One region of the Solibacillus sp. FSL K6-4121 genome, then DNA from elsewhere that is predicted to be linked to it. Evidence: a T-box and tRNA genes for the amino acid it is inferred to sense, from the RefSeq annotation. Region 1 holds a T-box; the other regions hold tRNA genes.
The links. The T-box of region 1 lies ahead of argS (arginine--tRNA ligase). A T-box ahead of a tRNA ligase gene usually reads a tRNA of that ligase, here a tRNA-Arg.

Region 1 (5,314 bases):
ACTTTCACCTTACATACAAACCCAGCGATATCAAGGGTTTAACAGGCTTATTACATCATTCCTGGCATGATGCCTCTTCCTTTACATATTTTTTGGAGTCTTAATTCCTAATAGCTTCAAACCATCCTTTAAAATCGTCGCCACAGCAAAGCATAATACTAAACGGCTTTCCAACTTCTCATCTTCAACTAATATTTTTGTATGAGCATAATATTTATTAAATGTTCTTGCCAATTGCAGTACATATTTCGCAACTATGGAAGGGTCCGCCTGCTCAAGGCTATCTGAAATAACCTGTGGATATTGTTGGAGCAGCAAAACGATTCCCCAAGCTGATTCCTCCAGCTCCTTTATCGTTACTTCTTCATGAAGCGTAAATTGAGCTTTCTCTAAAATGGAACAAATACGAGCATGCGTATATTGCACATATGGCCCTGTTTCCCCTTCAAAATTCAACATTTGCTGTAAAGAAAACTCAACATCGTTCAAACGATAATTTTTTAAATCATTAAAAATAACTGCGCCTATTCCAACCTGCTTGGCGATCTCCTGCTTATTTCGTAAACTCGGATTTTTCTCTTCAATATTTTTAGCGGCCGTTTCCACTGCTTCCTTTAATACATCTTTTAGAAGAATTACTCTACCTTTACGAGTAGACATCTTTTTGCCGTCTTTAAGCATCATGCCAAATGGGACATGCTGTAATTTTTTTGACCATGAATAACCCATTTTCTCAATAACATGTAACACTTGCTTAAAATGGAGTGTCTGCTCATTTCCTACTACATAATAGATTTTTGATGGCTTATAGTTTGCCTGTCTATAAAAAGCAGCTGCTAAATCCCGTGTTGCATATAATGTGGCCCCATCTTGCTTCATAATCAAGCAAGGAGGCATATCTTCTAGAAGGACAACATTCGCGCCATCAGATTGTGTTAGTAACTGCTTATCATCTAATTCATCGACAATCGAATGCATTTTGTCGTTGTAAAAAGCTTCTCCTTCATACGCATCAAATGGAATATTAAGTTGGTCATAAATTTGCATAAATTCCTGTAACGAAGCACGTTTAAACCAATCCCATAATTCAAGTGCGTTTTGTTCATTTTCTTCCAGTGCTTTAAAGGCGGCTCTTGCTTGATTATTCAAATCTTCACACTTTTCCGCTTCGTCATGGAACTTTACATATAACTTTAATAGCTCCTCAATTGGTGCAGCTTCCACTTGTTCTTTAGTGCCCCATAGTCGGTATGCGACAATTAACTTCCCGAATTGTGTGCCCCAATCACCTAAATGATTGACACGTATCACTTCATAGCCATTTTTCTCCGCTATATTTGCAAGTGCATTCCCAATTACAGTAGAACGCAAATGCCCCATTGAAAATGGCTTGGCAATGTTAGGTGATGAAAAATCGATTACAATATTTTTATTATTGCTTTGTTTTTGACCAAATGTTTCCTTTACTAATGCAATTTCACCTAATACCTCTTTTGTTACTTCCAATTTATTTACAAAAAAATTAATATAGCCCCCAACAACTTGAACCTTTTGAATAAACGGATCATTGATGGTGCTGCCTATTTCATCTGCAATGCTATTCGGTGATCTTTTGAATTTTTTTGCCAATGTAAAGCATGGAAACGCGACATCTCCTAGGTGTTCATACTTTGGTTTTTCTAATAACGTTTCGATTTCATTTAATGTGAAATCATGTTCTACTGCCTGCAGTAAAATTTCTGCAATTTTTCTGTTCATCAGCTATTCCCCTCCAATATAAAAAGCCCTCGTCTCCAATATTAGAGACGAGAGCGAGGAATCCCGTGGTACCACTCTAGTTGCCACAAAATTGTGACCACTTTCCATTGCTAACGAGGTGACTCCCCGGCTTCCCTACTTCATTTCAGGTTGCTTCTCCAAAGTGCGTTTCATTTACATATTTTGCACCAGGCTTTCACCTTCCCTGGCTCGCTAATCAAAATTTATGTAAATTACTGTCTTTTTCATCGAATTTAATTTATAGAATTATATCCATTAACATCATACGGTGTCAATCTAAATTTGTACTATTCTGATTAATAAACACCTCAAGGGAATGGTACAATGATCCAGCCCAAGATAAAGATTAGCATATAGAATGCGATTAAAAATAGAATTATCCCTAGTGCCCATACGCCTAAAAAACGTGATTTCTTTGAAAAGATGGCCGGCCAGGCACAAATAAAGCCAACCCACAAAATCAGACTGAAATACTCGAATAAAATAGAGTCATTCGTCAGCATGCTTATATTCAGTAGCAATAAGGTGACCAACCCACTGCCAACCGAAATCCATCCTGCAATTACCGGTATTTGAAGTTTCTTTAATTTGTCCAGTTCCATAATTTCACCTCGCCTAACTTTATTTTACGGATTAAGTTTTTATCCTCTAGTTTTTCAATTTCATTTTTGGGTCCTGTTACAACTACCCCATAGGTTTTAATCCCGTTTTTATTAATGTAGTCAATTCGCTCCTGCAGCTCTAAATTTTTATGGCTGGATACCTTTGTCGCTAAGTCCTCATATTGAACAATATAGTTTAATATATCGATAAAGGTCCGTTCATTACTGTAGTTATTTTTAAAAGGTGACCAAGTTGTATTATCGACCTGTACAGGATAACCGATTGGTGATACGACATCGCCATCTTTACTCAGATTTTTCTCCTCTACACCCGTATCAACTGCCGCCCAAACAACATCTACATTTCGAAAGCTACGGCGGATTTCATCGACTCTATGCAAATCATGGAAGGAAATATATGCTTCCACAACCGTTTCATCCGGCAAACCTCTTAAAACTTCCCACTCCCTCCACGTATCTACCTCAGATTGATTTTTAGGATGTGTGAGCCACGGACTTGTTTCATTTGGGTTTTTCCTTTGGACACGCTCCAATTGGGAACTCACTTCTTTGCTCGATAAATTTCCTAGTGTATAGCGCATATCGTACGTATTTACTTTGAAATCCTCTTTCCCAATACGCTTGTACTGGTCAAACTGCAGCTGCATCGAAAAAGGTGAAAATTCCATATCGAATTCAATTTCCTCAAGCGATGTATTCGGCTCCGTCACATATAAAGTTTGACTCGTGACATCCATTAAAGTTGTCGATTTTGTACCAAATGCATAATAAAGAAAAGTAAAAATATAACTGACAGGAAGAATCATTAAAATAATGGTAATCGTACCTACCATCAATTTCATTTTAGAAAGTGAAACAGAACGTCTCATCTGTTGATTTAGCTTTTGCTGCTGCGAATCGGACAATTGCTGTTTTTTTGAGTTCGCAATTAATTTTTCATACTCATCCATTTTTAATGCCCCCCTTTTCGATAATAGATCTCATTTTTTTTCGCCCTCTTAACAAATGACTTTTTAGCGTATTAAGCTTCAAGTCCAAAATTTCCGCTGCCTGTTCATTCGTACAATCCTGCACATCACACAACAAAATCGCCTGCTTTTCAATTGGTGTCAATTGGTCCAATAAATTTAAAAGAGTTGTAAAACTGTCCTCCTGCATATAAATCGTCTCAGGTGTTGCATGATCGATTCGTACAATCTCCTCATATGGCTCACTGCGTTTTTCTTTGCGGCAATAATCGATATACGTGTAATATGCGACTTTAAAGAGCCAAGGCTTGAGTTCTTTAATCGGCTGAGCAAGTAATGTTACATGGGCTTTATAAAATGTATCCTGCAATAAATCCTCAGCCGTCTGCGTATGGCGGCAAAGAGAGAATAAATAATTGTATAAATCTTTTACATACAACGAATAGATTTGTTCCAGCTTCATTACTTCCCACCTTTCACCCTATCCTCGATTAAATGCACGATAAAGTTGCAATCTATCATAAAAATATTTCAATTATTTTAATTAACCGGTAAAATAAGGGAAGATTTTACCGTTATTTAAATGATGTTGCTCATTTTTGGATAAATAAGGGAACGTTTTACCGTTATTTTAAATAAAATCACGAAATCTCATGTTTTTTAGTCCAATAAAGGAATTCCCTTCCCTTATTTTCACTATTTTTTACTTTATTTTTGAAATAAGGGAAAATCATTCCTCTATTTACCTCATTAAACAATTCAATCTCCTGAGAAGCGCTCGTCCAACTTAATTAATTCAAAGTTACACACTTTATGGAATCAAAAATCCTCATCTATGATAATAACAAATTTTTTCCAATACAAAAGGGACCTTCATAAAAGAAGACCCCTAAAATCAGCTTTAGTATTAAAATAAATCCTCTATCTATTTAATGGAATTCCCAGTATCTCCTCATTATGAGTTCCTGACTTCACACCGATTGCTGTATAAGTTGCTTTAAAAATATCGGACTTAATCGGACAGGCCATTTGCTTTTGTGTAGTACCATCTGGCTTTTCCACATCTACAAACATTTCACGTTCTAAGAAAAGTGGATGGTTTACTGCTTCTTCAAAGCTTAAAACCGGCTCTACACAAGCATCTACTTGCGTGAAAATCGTTTGCCATTCATTAAACGTCTTCTGTAAAAATACTTGTTGCAGCTGCTTTTTTAACTTCACATCATCAGCTGGTTTAAAACTCATCGCCAATGGAAGCAAATCCGGACGGTCAATCGCCTCGCATAACTGCTTTCTGAATTTCGGCTCGAGACTGCCAACAGAAATGTGGCGGCCATCCATCGTTTCATAATAGCCATAAAACGAGCCACCATTTAACAACAGTTCTTCACGCTGAAGTGGTTTTCCTTGTACTAAGTAATCCTGTGCAAATAACGCATTTAACGTTAAAGCACAATCCGTCATGCTAATATCAAGATGTTGCCCGACTCCAGTACAGTTCCGGTAAATGACAGACGATAAAATGCCGATTACAGCATGCAATGACCCACCTGCCAAATCAGCCAACTGAATGCCTAAATTTGCAGGGCCACCTTCTTTTGTCCCAGAATAACCTTGGATACCCGACATCGACACATAGTTAATATCATGTCCAGCCCGATCGCGGTATGGACCTGTCTGGCCGTAACCGGTAATGGAACAATAAATTAACCTTGGATTCACTTCTTTAAGCACTTCGTAACCTAGACCAAGGCGTGTCATAACACCTGGTCGGAATTGTTCAACGACAATATCGTATTCCTTTACAAGTTCTTTTAACGAAGCAATTATTTCCGGCGATTTCAAATCAACAGCAATTGATTTTTTAGAACGCTGTAAATAATCATCTTTGTCCCATTGCTTTCCTTCTAGTGGTTTCGTGACGTGCAAAACTTCTGCTCCGAG
Region 2 (5,314 bases), on a different contig from region 1:
CTGCAGTAAACCAAGTGGGGGTTGATGTGAATACGGCATCTGCATCACTTTTACAATATGTATCAGGGCTATCCAAAACAGTGGCTGAAAATATTGTAGCTATGCGAAGTGAAAATGGATCATTCTCTTCACGGACACAGCTTAAAAAGATACCGCGTTTAGGTGCCAAAACCTATGAGCAAGCAATTGGCTTTTTACGTATTTCAGAAGCAAAAAACCCATTGGATGCAACCGGCATTCACCCAGAGAGCTATAAATTGGCTGAAGCAATATTGGAGGCAGCGGGGGTAACAAAAAAAGATGTAGGTACGCAAAAGGCAGAAGAGGCTATTAATAAATTAAGTTTATCGACATTAAGTGAAACACTAAATGTCGGAGAAGTAACCTTGAAGGACATTATTGATACTTTAATAAAGCCAACCCGTGATCCTCGAGATGCATTTCCACAGCCTTTACTAAAAACGGATGTATTGCAGATGGATGATTTACAAGTAGGAATGGAATTGCAAGGAACTGTTCGAAATGTTGTGGATTTCGGAGCGTTTGTGGATATTGGTGTAAAACAAGACGGTCTAGTTCACATATCTAAATTGCAGAAGGGCCGGGTAAAGCATCCGTTAGATGTCGTATCATTAGGTGACATTGTGACGGTATGGGTAGAAAAGGTAGAAGCAAGTAAAGGGCGTATTTCATTAACGATGCTCTCACCGGAAAATCAACTAAACGTGTAAAGTAAATAAATATCAATTATAATAAAAAGCGCATAAATTAATATGTGCTTTTTTATTATGTGTGGGGAGGTAGCGTATGACAGATGAACAACTTCAAGAACTTGTAGAACAGTTATCTAATGAATATTTTAACCGACCTTTTGTTCATAAAGCGTATTTTAATAGTCGTTTAAAAACAACGGGTGGACGGTATTTATTAAGTAGTCATAATATAGAGCTCAATAAAAAGCTTTATGATCATTTCGGTTTACAAGAGCTCAAGGGGATTATCTTACATGAACTTTGCCATTATCATTTACATATTTTAGGAATGGGCTATAAGCATCGAGATGCGGATTTCCGAAATTTATTGAAAAAGGTCGGAGCGCCAAGATTTTGTTCTACAATAGAGCAGCCAAATAAACCTCTAAAGAAAAAGGCAATTCATATGTATAGTTGTGTAAATTGTGGGCAGATTTATAAAAGGAAAAAAAAGATGGATGTAAAAAAGTACTCTTGTAGCATTTGCCGAGGGAAAATTAAATTTTTGCGAAGTGAACTTTAACTTAATAAGATGTTTAGATAGTAGAAGATAAAGGAAAAGATTAATTGTGAGCTTTTCAGATGAATATGTTTTTTTGTATATATAATAGGAAATAAATTATTTTTAAAAAAAATTATTAAAAAGTGTTGACGAAACTTATTTCGATATCTATAATAGTAAAAGTCGACAAGATGATGTCGCTAAGAAGTTATTATTCCGAAGTAGCTCAGTTGGTAGAGCATCCGGCTGTTAACCGGCAGGTCGCAGGTTCGAGTCCTGCCTTCGGAGCCATTGTAGGCCCGTTGGTCAAGTGGTTAAGACACCGCCCTTTCACGGCGGTAACACGGGTTCGAATCCCGTACGGGTCACCACTTTTAATTTCATATTATAATTATAGTTTACTTATGGTCCCGTGGTGTAGCGGTTAACATGCCTGCCTGTCACGCAGGAGATCGCCGGTTCGATCCCGGTCGGGACCGCCATTTATTGGGGTATAGCCAAGCGGTAAGGCAACGGATTTTGATTCCGTCATGCCCTGGTTCGAATCCAGGTACCCCAGCCATTTTGGAGCCATTAGCTCAGTTGGTAGAGCATCTGACTTTTAATCAGAGGGTCGAAGGTTCGAGTCCTTCATGGCTCACCAGTTTTCATATTGACAAATTATTTTAAAGATGTATAATAATTAAAGTCGAATGAAGCGGTCGTGGCGGAATGGCAGACGCGCTAGGTTGAGGGCCTAGTGGGGGCAACCCCGTGGAGGTTCAAGTCCTCTCGGCCGCACCAAGTAACTTTTAACTTGCGCCCGTAGCTCAATTGGATAGAGCGTCTGACTACGGATCAGAAGGTTATGGGTTCGACTCCTGTCGGGCGCGCCAAAAAACATAAAATAATAAAATGCGGGTGTAGTTTAGTGGTAAAACCTCAGCCTTCCAAGCTGATGTTGTCGGTTCGATTCCGATCACCCGCTCCAGTTTTTTTAAAAAACTGTTGACATTCACAAAAGGATGTTGTATGATATAAAAGTTGTCGCTAACGACAATACAATGAACCTTGAAAACTGAACAAGCAACGTTAAGGAAACAAGCTTCTTAAATGAAGCAAACAATAGATTTTAACTTTTAATTAAGTTAAATCGCTAGCAAAGCAAATGAGCTTTCAAACTACTTTTATGGAGAGTTTGATCCTGGCTCAGGACGAACGCTGGCGGCGTGCCTAATACATGCAAGTCGAGCGGACGAATTTTTGGTGCTTGCACCGAATTTTCGTTAGCGGCGGACGGGTGAGTAACACGTGGGTAACCTACCTTGTAGATTGGGATAACTCCGGGAAACCGGGGCTAATACCGAATAATACTTTTAAACACATGTTTGGAAGTTGAAAGACGGTTTTGCTGTCACTATAAGATGGACCCGCGGCGCATTAGCTAGTTGGTGAGGTAACGGCTCACCAAGGCAACGATGCGTAGCCGACCTGAGAGGGTGATCGGCCACACTGGGACTGAGACACGGCCCAGACTCCTACGGGAGGCAGCAGTAGGGAATCTTCCACAATGGACGAAAGTCTGATGGAGCAACGCCGCGTGAGTGAAGAAGGATTTCGGTTCGTAAAACTCTGTTGCAAGGGAAGAACAAGTAGCGTAGTAACTGGCGCTACCTTGACGGTACCTTGTTAGAAAGCCACGGCTAACTACGTGCCAGCAGCCGCGGTAATACGTAGGTGGCAAGCGTTGTCCGGAATTATTGGGCGTAAAGCGCGCGCAGGTGGTTCCTTAAGTCTGATGTGAAAGCCCCCGGCTCAACCGGGGAGGGTCATTGGAAACTGGGGAACTTGAGTGCAGAAGAGGATAGTGGAATTCCAAGTGTAGCGGTGAAATGCGTAGAGATTTGGAGGAACACCAGTGGCGAAGGCGACTGTCTGGTCTGTAACTGACACTGAGGCGCGAAAGCGTGGGGAGCAAACAGGATTAGATACCCTGGTAGTCCACGCCGTAAACGATGAGTGCTAAGTGTTGGGGGGTTTCCGCCCCTCAGTGCTGCAGCTAACGCATTAAGCACTCCGCCTGGGGAGTACGGTCGCAAGACTGAAACTCAAAGGAATTGACGGGGGCCCGCACAAGCGGTGGAGCATGTGGTTTAATTCGAAGCAACGCGAAGAACCTTACCAGGTCTTGACATCCCGGTGACCACTATGGAGACATAGTTTCCCCTTCGGGGGCAACGGTGACAGGTGGTGCATGGTTGTCGTCAGCTCGTGTCGTGAGATGTTGGGTTAAGTCCCGCAACGAGCGCAACCCTTATTCTTAGTTGCCATCATTCAGTTGGGCACTCTAAGGAGACTGCCGGTGATAAACCGGAGGAAGGTGGGGATGACGTCAAATCATCATGCCCCTTATGACCTGGGCTACACACGTGCTACAATGGACGATACAAACGGTTGCCAACCCGCGAGGGGGAGCTAATCCGATAAAATCGTTCTCAGTTCGGATTGTAGGCTGCAACTCGCCTACATGAAGCCGGAATCGCTAGTAATCGCGGATCAGCATGCCGCGGTGAATACGTTCCCGGGCCTTGTACACACCGCCCGTCACACCACGAGAGTTTGTAACACCCGAAGTCGGTGAGGTAACCTTTATGGAGCCAGCCGCCGAAGGTGGGATAGATGATTGGGGTGAAGTCGTAACAAGGTAGCCGTATCGGAAGGTGCGGCTGGATCACCTCCTTTCTAAGGATTATTTCGGAATCATTCCCTCGGGGAATGAAACATTAACGTTTGCTGTTCAGTTTTGAAGGTTCATTCTTAATTGAATGGAATACTTCAAAACACTTGCTCCTGCGGTTACTCGTCGCAAATATGCGAAGAAGTAAGACAGGAAGCATATTCGTTCTTTGAAAACTGGATAAAACGACATTGAAAGCAATAAAACAAATTTCTATTTTATAGAAATGTAACAAGTCAAGCAATTGACGTGTAAACTTAAATCTTGGATTTTATCCAAGTGTTAACTTTTGGTTAAGTTAATAAGGGCGCACGGTGGATGCCTTGGCACTAGGAGTCGATGAAGGACGGCACTAACACCGATATGCCTCGGGGAGCTGTAAGTAAGCTTTGATCCGGGGATTTCCGAATGGGGGAACCCACTATCTTTAATCGGATAGTATCTACACGTGAATACATAGCGTGATGAGGACAGACGCAGGGAACTGAAACATCTAAGTACCTGCAGGAACAGAAAGAAAATTCGATTCCCTGAGTAGCGGCGAGCGAAACGGGAAGAGCCCAAACCAAAGAGCTTGCTCTTTGGGGTTGTAGGACACTCTATACGGAGTTACAAAAGAATGAGTTAGACGAAGCGACTTGGAAAGGTCCGCGAAACAAGGTAAAAGCCCTGTAGTCAAAAGTTCATTCCCTCCAGAGTGTATCCTGAGTACGGCGGAACACGTGAAATTCCGTCGGAATCCGGGAGGACCATCTCCCAAGGCTAAATACTACCTAGTGACCGATAGTGAACCAGTACCGTGAGGGAAAGGTGAAAAGCACCCCGGAAGGGGAGTGAAATAGATCCTGAAACCGTGTGCCTACAAGTAGTTAGAGCCCGTTAATGGGTGATAGCGTGCCTTTTGTAGAATGAACCGGCGAGTTACGATTACGTGCGAGGTTAAGTTGAGAAGACGGAGCCGCAGCGAAAGCGAGTCTGAATAGGGCGAATTAGTACGTGGTCGTAGACCCGAAACCAGGTGATCTACCCATGTCCAGGGTGAAGGTGAGGTAACACTCACTGGAGGCCCGAACCCACGCACGTTGAAAAGTGCGGGGATGAGGTGTGGGTAGCGGAGAAATTCCAATCGAACCTGGAGATAGCTGGTTCTCTCCGAAATAGCTTTAGGGCTAGCCTCGTGATTGAGAATACCGGAGGTAGAGCACTGTTTGGACTAGGGGGGCATCTCGCTTTACCGAATTCAGACAAACTCCGAATGCCGGATATTTATACACGGGAGTCAGACTGCGAGTGATAAGATCCGTAGTCAAGAGGGAAACAGCCCAGACCACCAGCTAAGGTCCC
Region 3 (5,314 bases), on a different contig from region 1:
GGTGTTAGTGCCGTCCTTCATCGACTCCTAGTGCCAAGGCATCCACCGTGCGCCCTTATTAACTTAACCAAAAGTTAACACTTGGATAAAATCCAAGATTTAAGTTTACACGTCAATTGCTTGACTTGTTACATTTCTATAAAATAGAAATTTGTTTTATTGCTATCAATGTCGTTTTATCCAGTTTTCAAAGAACGAAAAAATAAAATTGGTGGAGCCTAGCGGGATCGAACCGCTGACCTCCTGCGTGCAAGGCAGGCGCTCTCCCAGCTGAGCTAAGGCCCCAATGTTTTATTAAGAGGTATATAAAGAATTTATATGGTGGGCCTAAATGGACTCGAACCATCGACCTCACGCTTATCAGGCGTGCGCTCTAACCAGCTGAGCTATAGGCCCTCTTAGAAGTTATAAAATTCATTCATAAACCTTCAAAACTGAACAGCAACCGTTAATGTTTCATTCTCCATGAGAATGATTCCGAAATAATCCTTAGAAAGGAGGTGATCCAGCCGCACCTTCCGATACGGCTACCTTGTTACGACTTCACCCCAATCATCTATCCCACCTTCGGCGGCTGGCTCCATAAAGGTTACCTCACCGACTTCGGGTGTTACAAACTCTCGTGGTGTGACGGGCGGTGTGTACAAGGCCCGGGAACGTATTCACCGCGGCATGCTGATCCGCGATTACTAGCGATTCCGGCTTCATGTAGGCGAGTTGCAGCCTACAATCCGAACTGAGAACGATTTTATCGGATTAGCTCCCCCTCGCGGGTTGGCAACCGTTTGTATCGTCCATTGTAGCACGTGTGTAGCCCAGGTCATAAGGGGCATGATGATTTGACGTCATCCCCACCTTCCTCCGGTTTATCACCGGCAGTCTCCTTAGAGTGCCCAACTGAATGATGGCAACTAAGAATAAGGGTTGCGCTCGTTGCGGGACTTAACCCAACATCTCACGACACGAGCTGACGACAACCATGCACCACCTGTCACCGTTGCCCCCGAAGGGGAAACTATGTCTCCATAGTGGTCACCGGGATGTCAAGACCTGGTAAGGTTCTTCGCGTTGCTTCGAATTAAACCACATGCTCCACCGCTTGTGCGGGCCCCCGTCAATTCCTTTGAGTTTCAGTCTTGCGACCGTACTCCCCAGGCGGAGTGCTTAATGCGTTAGCTGCAGCACTGAGGGGCGGAAACCCCCCAACACTTAGCACTCATCGTTTACGGCGTGGACTACCAGGGTATCTAATCCTGTTTGCTCCCCACGCTTTCGCGCCTCAGTGTCAGTTACAGACCAGACAGTCGCCTTCGCCACTGGTGTTCCTCCAAATCTCTACGCATTTCACCGCTACACTTGGAATTCCACTATCCTCTTCTGCACTCAAGTTCCCCAGTTTCCAATGACCCTCCCCGGTTGAGCCGGGGGCTTTCACATCAGACTTAAGGAACCACCTGCGCGCGCTTTACGCCCAATAATTCCGGACAACGCTTGCCACCTACGTATTACCGCGGCTGCTGGCACGTAGTTAGCCGTGGCTTTCTAACAAGGTACCGTCAAGGTAGCGCCAGTTACTACGCTACTTGTTCTTCCCTTGCAACAGAGTTTTACGAACCGAAATCCTTCTTCACTCACGCGGCGTTGCTCCATCAGACTTTCGTCCATTGTGGAAGATTCCCTACTGCTGCCTCCCGTAGGAGTCTGGGCCGTGTCTCAGTCCCAGTGTGGCCGATCACCCTCTCAGGTCGGCTACGCATCGTTGCCTTGGTGAGCCGTTACCTCACCAACTAGCTAATGCGCCGCGGGTCCATCTTATAGTGACAGCCGAAACCGTCTTTCAACTTTCAAACATGTGTTTAAAAGTATTATTCGGTATTAGCCCCGGTTTCCCGGAGTTATCCCAATCTATAAGGTAGGTTACCCACGTGTTACTCACCCGTCCGCCGCTAAATCAGAGAGAAGCAAGCTTCTCTCATCATCCGCTCGACTTGCATGTATTAGGCACGCCGCCAGCGTTCGTCCTGAGCCAGGATCAAACTCTCCATAAAAGTAGTTTGAAAGCTCATTTGCTCTGCTAGCGATTCAACTTAATTAAAAGTTGAAATCTATTGTTTGCTTCATTTAAGAAGCTTGTTTCATTAACGTTGCTTGTTCAGTTTTCAAGGTTCATGGTGGAGCCTAGCGGGATCGAACCGCTGACCTCCTGCGTGCAAGGCAGGCGCTCTCCCAGCTGAGCTAAGGCCCCTAAATAATGGTCGGAATGACAGGATTCGAACCTACGACCCCTTGGTCCCAAACCAAGTGCTCTACCAAGCTGAGCTACATTCCGAAATATGGCGCGCCCGGCAGGAGTCGAACCCACAACCTTCTGATCCGTAGTCAGACGCTCTATCCAATTGAGCTACGGGCGCAAAATATAAAGTAAAGATGGTGCCGAGGGCCGGAATCGAACCGGCACGGTGATCACTCACCGCAGGATTTTAAGTCCTGTGCGTCTGCCAGTTCCGCCACCCCGGCATTTTTGGAGCGGAAGACGAGGTTCGAACTCGCGACCCCCACCTTGGCAAGGTGGTGTTCTACCACTGAACTACTTCCGCAAAATGCATAAGATATTTTTTACTCTGACAGTATATAAAATTAAAATGGTGCGGGTGAAGGGAGTCGAACCCCCACGCCTTGCGGCGCTAGATCCTAAGTCTAGTGCGTCTGCCAATTCCGCCACACCCGCAGCAGACAATATAAAACTGGTGAGCCATGAAGGACTCGAACCTTCGACCCTCTGATTAAAAGTCAGATGCTCTACCAACTGAGCTAATGGCTCTCTAAATGGTGCCGGCGAAAGGAGTCGAACCCTCGACCTACTGATTACAAGTCAGTTGCTCTACCAACTGAGCTACACCGGCATTTAGAAATGGTGGAGGATGACGGGCTCGAACCGCCGACCCCCTGCTTGTAAGGCAGGTGCTCTCCCAGCTGAGCTAATCCTCCTGGGTATAAAAGCCTAGCGACGTCCTACTCTCACAGGGGGAAGCCCCCAACTACCATCGGCGCTAAAGAGCTTAACTTCCGTGTTCGGTATGGGAACGGGTGTGACCTCTTTGCCATCATCACTAGACTATTTTTTTAAAAAGACAAGATTCATTATATCATACTTTACTCGAAGGTCAAGCATTTTTTATAATTTATCGTTCTTTCAAAACTGGATAAACGTTTCATTGAATTGTGCAATAAAATGTGGTTAAGTCCTCGACCGATTAGTATTCGTCAGCTACATGCGTCACCGCACTTCCACCTCGAACCTATCTACCTGATCGTCTTTCAGGGGTCTTACTTACTTGCGTAATGGGAAATCTCATCTTGAGGGGGGCTTCATGCTTAGATGCTTTCAGCACTTATCCCGTCCACACATAGCTACCCAGCGATGCCTTTGGCAAGACAACTGGTACACCAGCGGTGTGTCCATCCCGGTCCTCTCGTACTAAGGACAGCTCCTCTCAAATTTCCTACGCCCACGACGGATAGGGACCGAACTGTCTCACGACGTTCTGAACCCAGCTCGCGTACCGCTTTAATGGGCGAACAGCCCAACCCTTGGGACCGACTACAGCCCCAGGATGCGATGAGCCGACATCGAGGTGCCAAACCTCCCCGTCGATGTGGACTCTTGGGGGAGATAAGCCTGTTATCCCCGGGGTAGCTTTTATCCGTTGAGCGATGGCCCTTCCATGCGGAACCACCGGATCACTAAGCCCGTCTTTCGACCCTGCTCGACTTGTAGGTCTCGCAGTCAAGCTCCCTTATGCCTTTACACTCTTCGAATGATTTCCAACCATTCTGAGGGAACCTTTGGGCGCCTCCGTTACTCTTTAGGAGGCGACCGCCCCAGTCAAACTGTCCGCCTGACACTGTCTCCTACCCCGCTAAGGGGCATGGGTTAGAAGTTCAATACAACCAGGGTAGTATCCCACCGACGCCTCCTCCGAAGCTGGCGCTCCGGGATCTCTGGCTCCTACCTATCCTGTACAAGTTGTACCAAAATTCAATATCAGGCTACAGTAAAGCTCCACGGGGTCTTTCCGTCCTGTCGCGGGTAACCTGCATCTTCACAGGTACTATAATTTCACCGAGTCTCTCGTTGAGACAGTGCCCAGATCGTTACGCCTTTCGTGCGGGTCGGAACTTACCCGACAAGGAATTTCGCTACCTTAGGACCGTTATAGTTACGGCCGCCGTTTACTGGGGCTTCAATTCACAGCTTCGCTTGCGCTAACCGCTCCTCTTAACCTTCCAGCACCGGGCAGGCGTCAGCCCCTATACGTCACCTTACGGTTTTGCAGAGACCTGTGTTTTTGCTAAACAGTCGCCTGGGCCTATTCACTGCGGCTTCTCTAGGCTATGCACCCAAAGAAGCACCCCTTCTCCCGAAGTTACGGGGTCATTTTGCCGAGTTCCTTAACGAGAGTTCTCTCGCACACCTTAGGATTCTCTCCTCGACTACCTGTGTCGGTTTGCGGTACGGGCACCTCTCACCTCGATAGAGGCTTTTCTTGGCAGTGTGAAATCAGGAACTTCGCTCTAAAGAGCTCGTCATCACAGCTCAACGTTATAGTATGCGGATTTGCCTACATACACGCCTTACTGCTTGAACACGCGCAACCAACGGCGTGCTTACCCTATCCTACTGCGTCCCCCCATTTCTCAAACGGTGAGGAGGTGGTACAGGAATATCAACCTGTTGTCCATCGCCTACGCCTATCGGCCTCGGCTTAGGTCCCGACTAACCCTGAGCGGACGAGCCTTCCTCAGGAAACCTTAGTCATACGGTGCATGGGATTCTCACCCATGTTTCGCTACTCATACCGGCATTCTCACTTCTAATCGCTCCACCAGTCCTTCCGGTCTGACTTCAACGCTATTAGAACGCTCTCCTACCACGCATACTCAAAGTATGCATCCACAGCTTCGGTGAATCGTTTAGCCCCGATACATTTTCGGCGCAGCGTCACTCGACCAGTGAGCTATTACGCACTCTTTAAATGATGGCTGCTTCTAAGCCAACATCCTGGTTGTCTAAGCAACGCCACATCCTTTTCCACTTAACGATTACTTGGGGACCTTAGCTGGTGGTCTGGGCTGTTTCCCTCTTGACTACGGATCTTATCACTCGCAGTCTGACTCCCGTGTATAAATATCCGGCATTCGGAGTTTGTCTGAATTCGGTAAAGCGAGATGCCCCCCTAGTCCAAACAGTGCTCTACCTCCGGTATTCTCAATCACGAGGCTAGCCCTAAAGCTATTTCGGAGAGAACCAGCT

Region 2: it has a tRNA-Arg gene. The T-box ahead of argS (arginine--tRNA ligase) is inferred to sense a tRNA for this amino acid. The anticodon was not compared.
Region 3: it has a tRNA-Arg gene. The T-box ahead of argS (arginine--tRNA ligase) is inferred to sense a tRNA for this amino acid. The anticodon was not compared.

Annotation. Positions count from the first base shown of each region.
Region 1 is NZ_JBBOCS010000002.1:263,956-269,269, reverse strand. It holds gene argS (arginine--tRNA ligase) at 82-1,758, opposite strand; T-box leader at 1,799-2,016, opposite strand; gene MHH95_RS10790 (hypothetical protein) at 2,088-2,381, opposite strand; gene MHH95_RS10785 (anti-sigma factor) at 2,363-3,352, opposite strand; gene MHH95_RS10780 (sigma-70 family RNA polymerase sigma factor) at 3,345-3,833, opposite strand; gene MHH95_RS10775 (CaiB/BaiF CoA transferase family protein) at 4,292-5,314, opposite strand, start outside.
Region 2 is NZ_JBBOCS010000001.1:538,104-543,417, reverse strand. It holds gene MHH95_RS02780 (Tex family protein) at 1-731, shown strand, start outside; gene MHH95_RS02775 (SprT family protein) at 808-1,275, shown strand; tRNA gene MHH95_RS02770 (tRNA-Asn) at 1,470-1,545, shown strand; tRNA gene MHH95_RS02765 (tRNA-Glu) at 1,551-1,625, shown strand; tRNA gene MHH95_RS02760 (tRNA-Asp) at 1,661-1,736, shown strand; tRNA gene MHH95_RS02755 (tRNA-Gln) at 1,742-1,816, shown strand; tRNA gene MHH95_RS02750 (tRNA-Lys) at 1,822-1,897, shown strand; tRNA gene MHH95_RS02745 (tRNA-Leu) at 1,952-2,037, shown strand; tRNA gene MHH95_RS02740 (tRNA-Arg) at 2,053-2,129, shown strand; tRNA gene MHH95_RS02735 (tRNA-Gly) at 2,151-2,224, shown strand; rRNA gene MHH95_RS02730 (16S ribosomal RNA) at 2,420-3,975, shown strand; rRNA gene MHH95_RS02725 (23S ribosomal RNA) at 4,262-5,314, shown strand, end outside.
Region 3 is NZ_JBBOCS010000001.1:968,176-973,489, reverse strand. It holds rRNA gene MHH95_RS04980 (23S ribosomal RNA) at 1-69, opposite strand, end outside; tRNA gene MHH95_RS04975 (tRNA-Ala) at 210-285, opposite strand; tRNA gene MHH95_RS04970 (tRNA-Ile) at 320-396, opposite strand; rRNA gene MHH95_RS04965 (16S ribosomal RNA) at 494-2,048, opposite strand; tRNA gene MHH95_RS04960 (tRNA-Ala) at 2,170-2,245, opposite strand; tRNA gene MHH95_RS04955 (tRNA-Pro) at 2,253-2,329, opposite strand; tRNA gene MHH95_RS04950 (tRNA-Arg) at 2,335-2,411, opposite strand; tRNA gene MHH95_RS04945 (tRNA-Leu) at 2,429-2,517, opposite strand; tRNA gene MHH95_RS04940 (tRNA-Gly) at 2,523-2,597, opposite strand; tRNA gene MHH95_RS04935 (tRNA-Leu) at 2,644-2,728, opposite strand; tRNA gene MHH95_RS04930 (tRNA-Lys) at 2,746-2,821, opposite strand; tRNA gene MHH95_RS04925 (tRNA-Thr) at 2,828-2,903, opposite strand; tRNA gene MHH95_RS04920 (tRNA-Val) at 2,913-2,988, opposite strand; rRNA gene rrf (5S ribosomal RNA) at 3,000-3,115, opposite strand; rRNA gene MHH95_RS04910 (23S ribosomal RNA) at 3,235-5,314, opposite strand, start outside.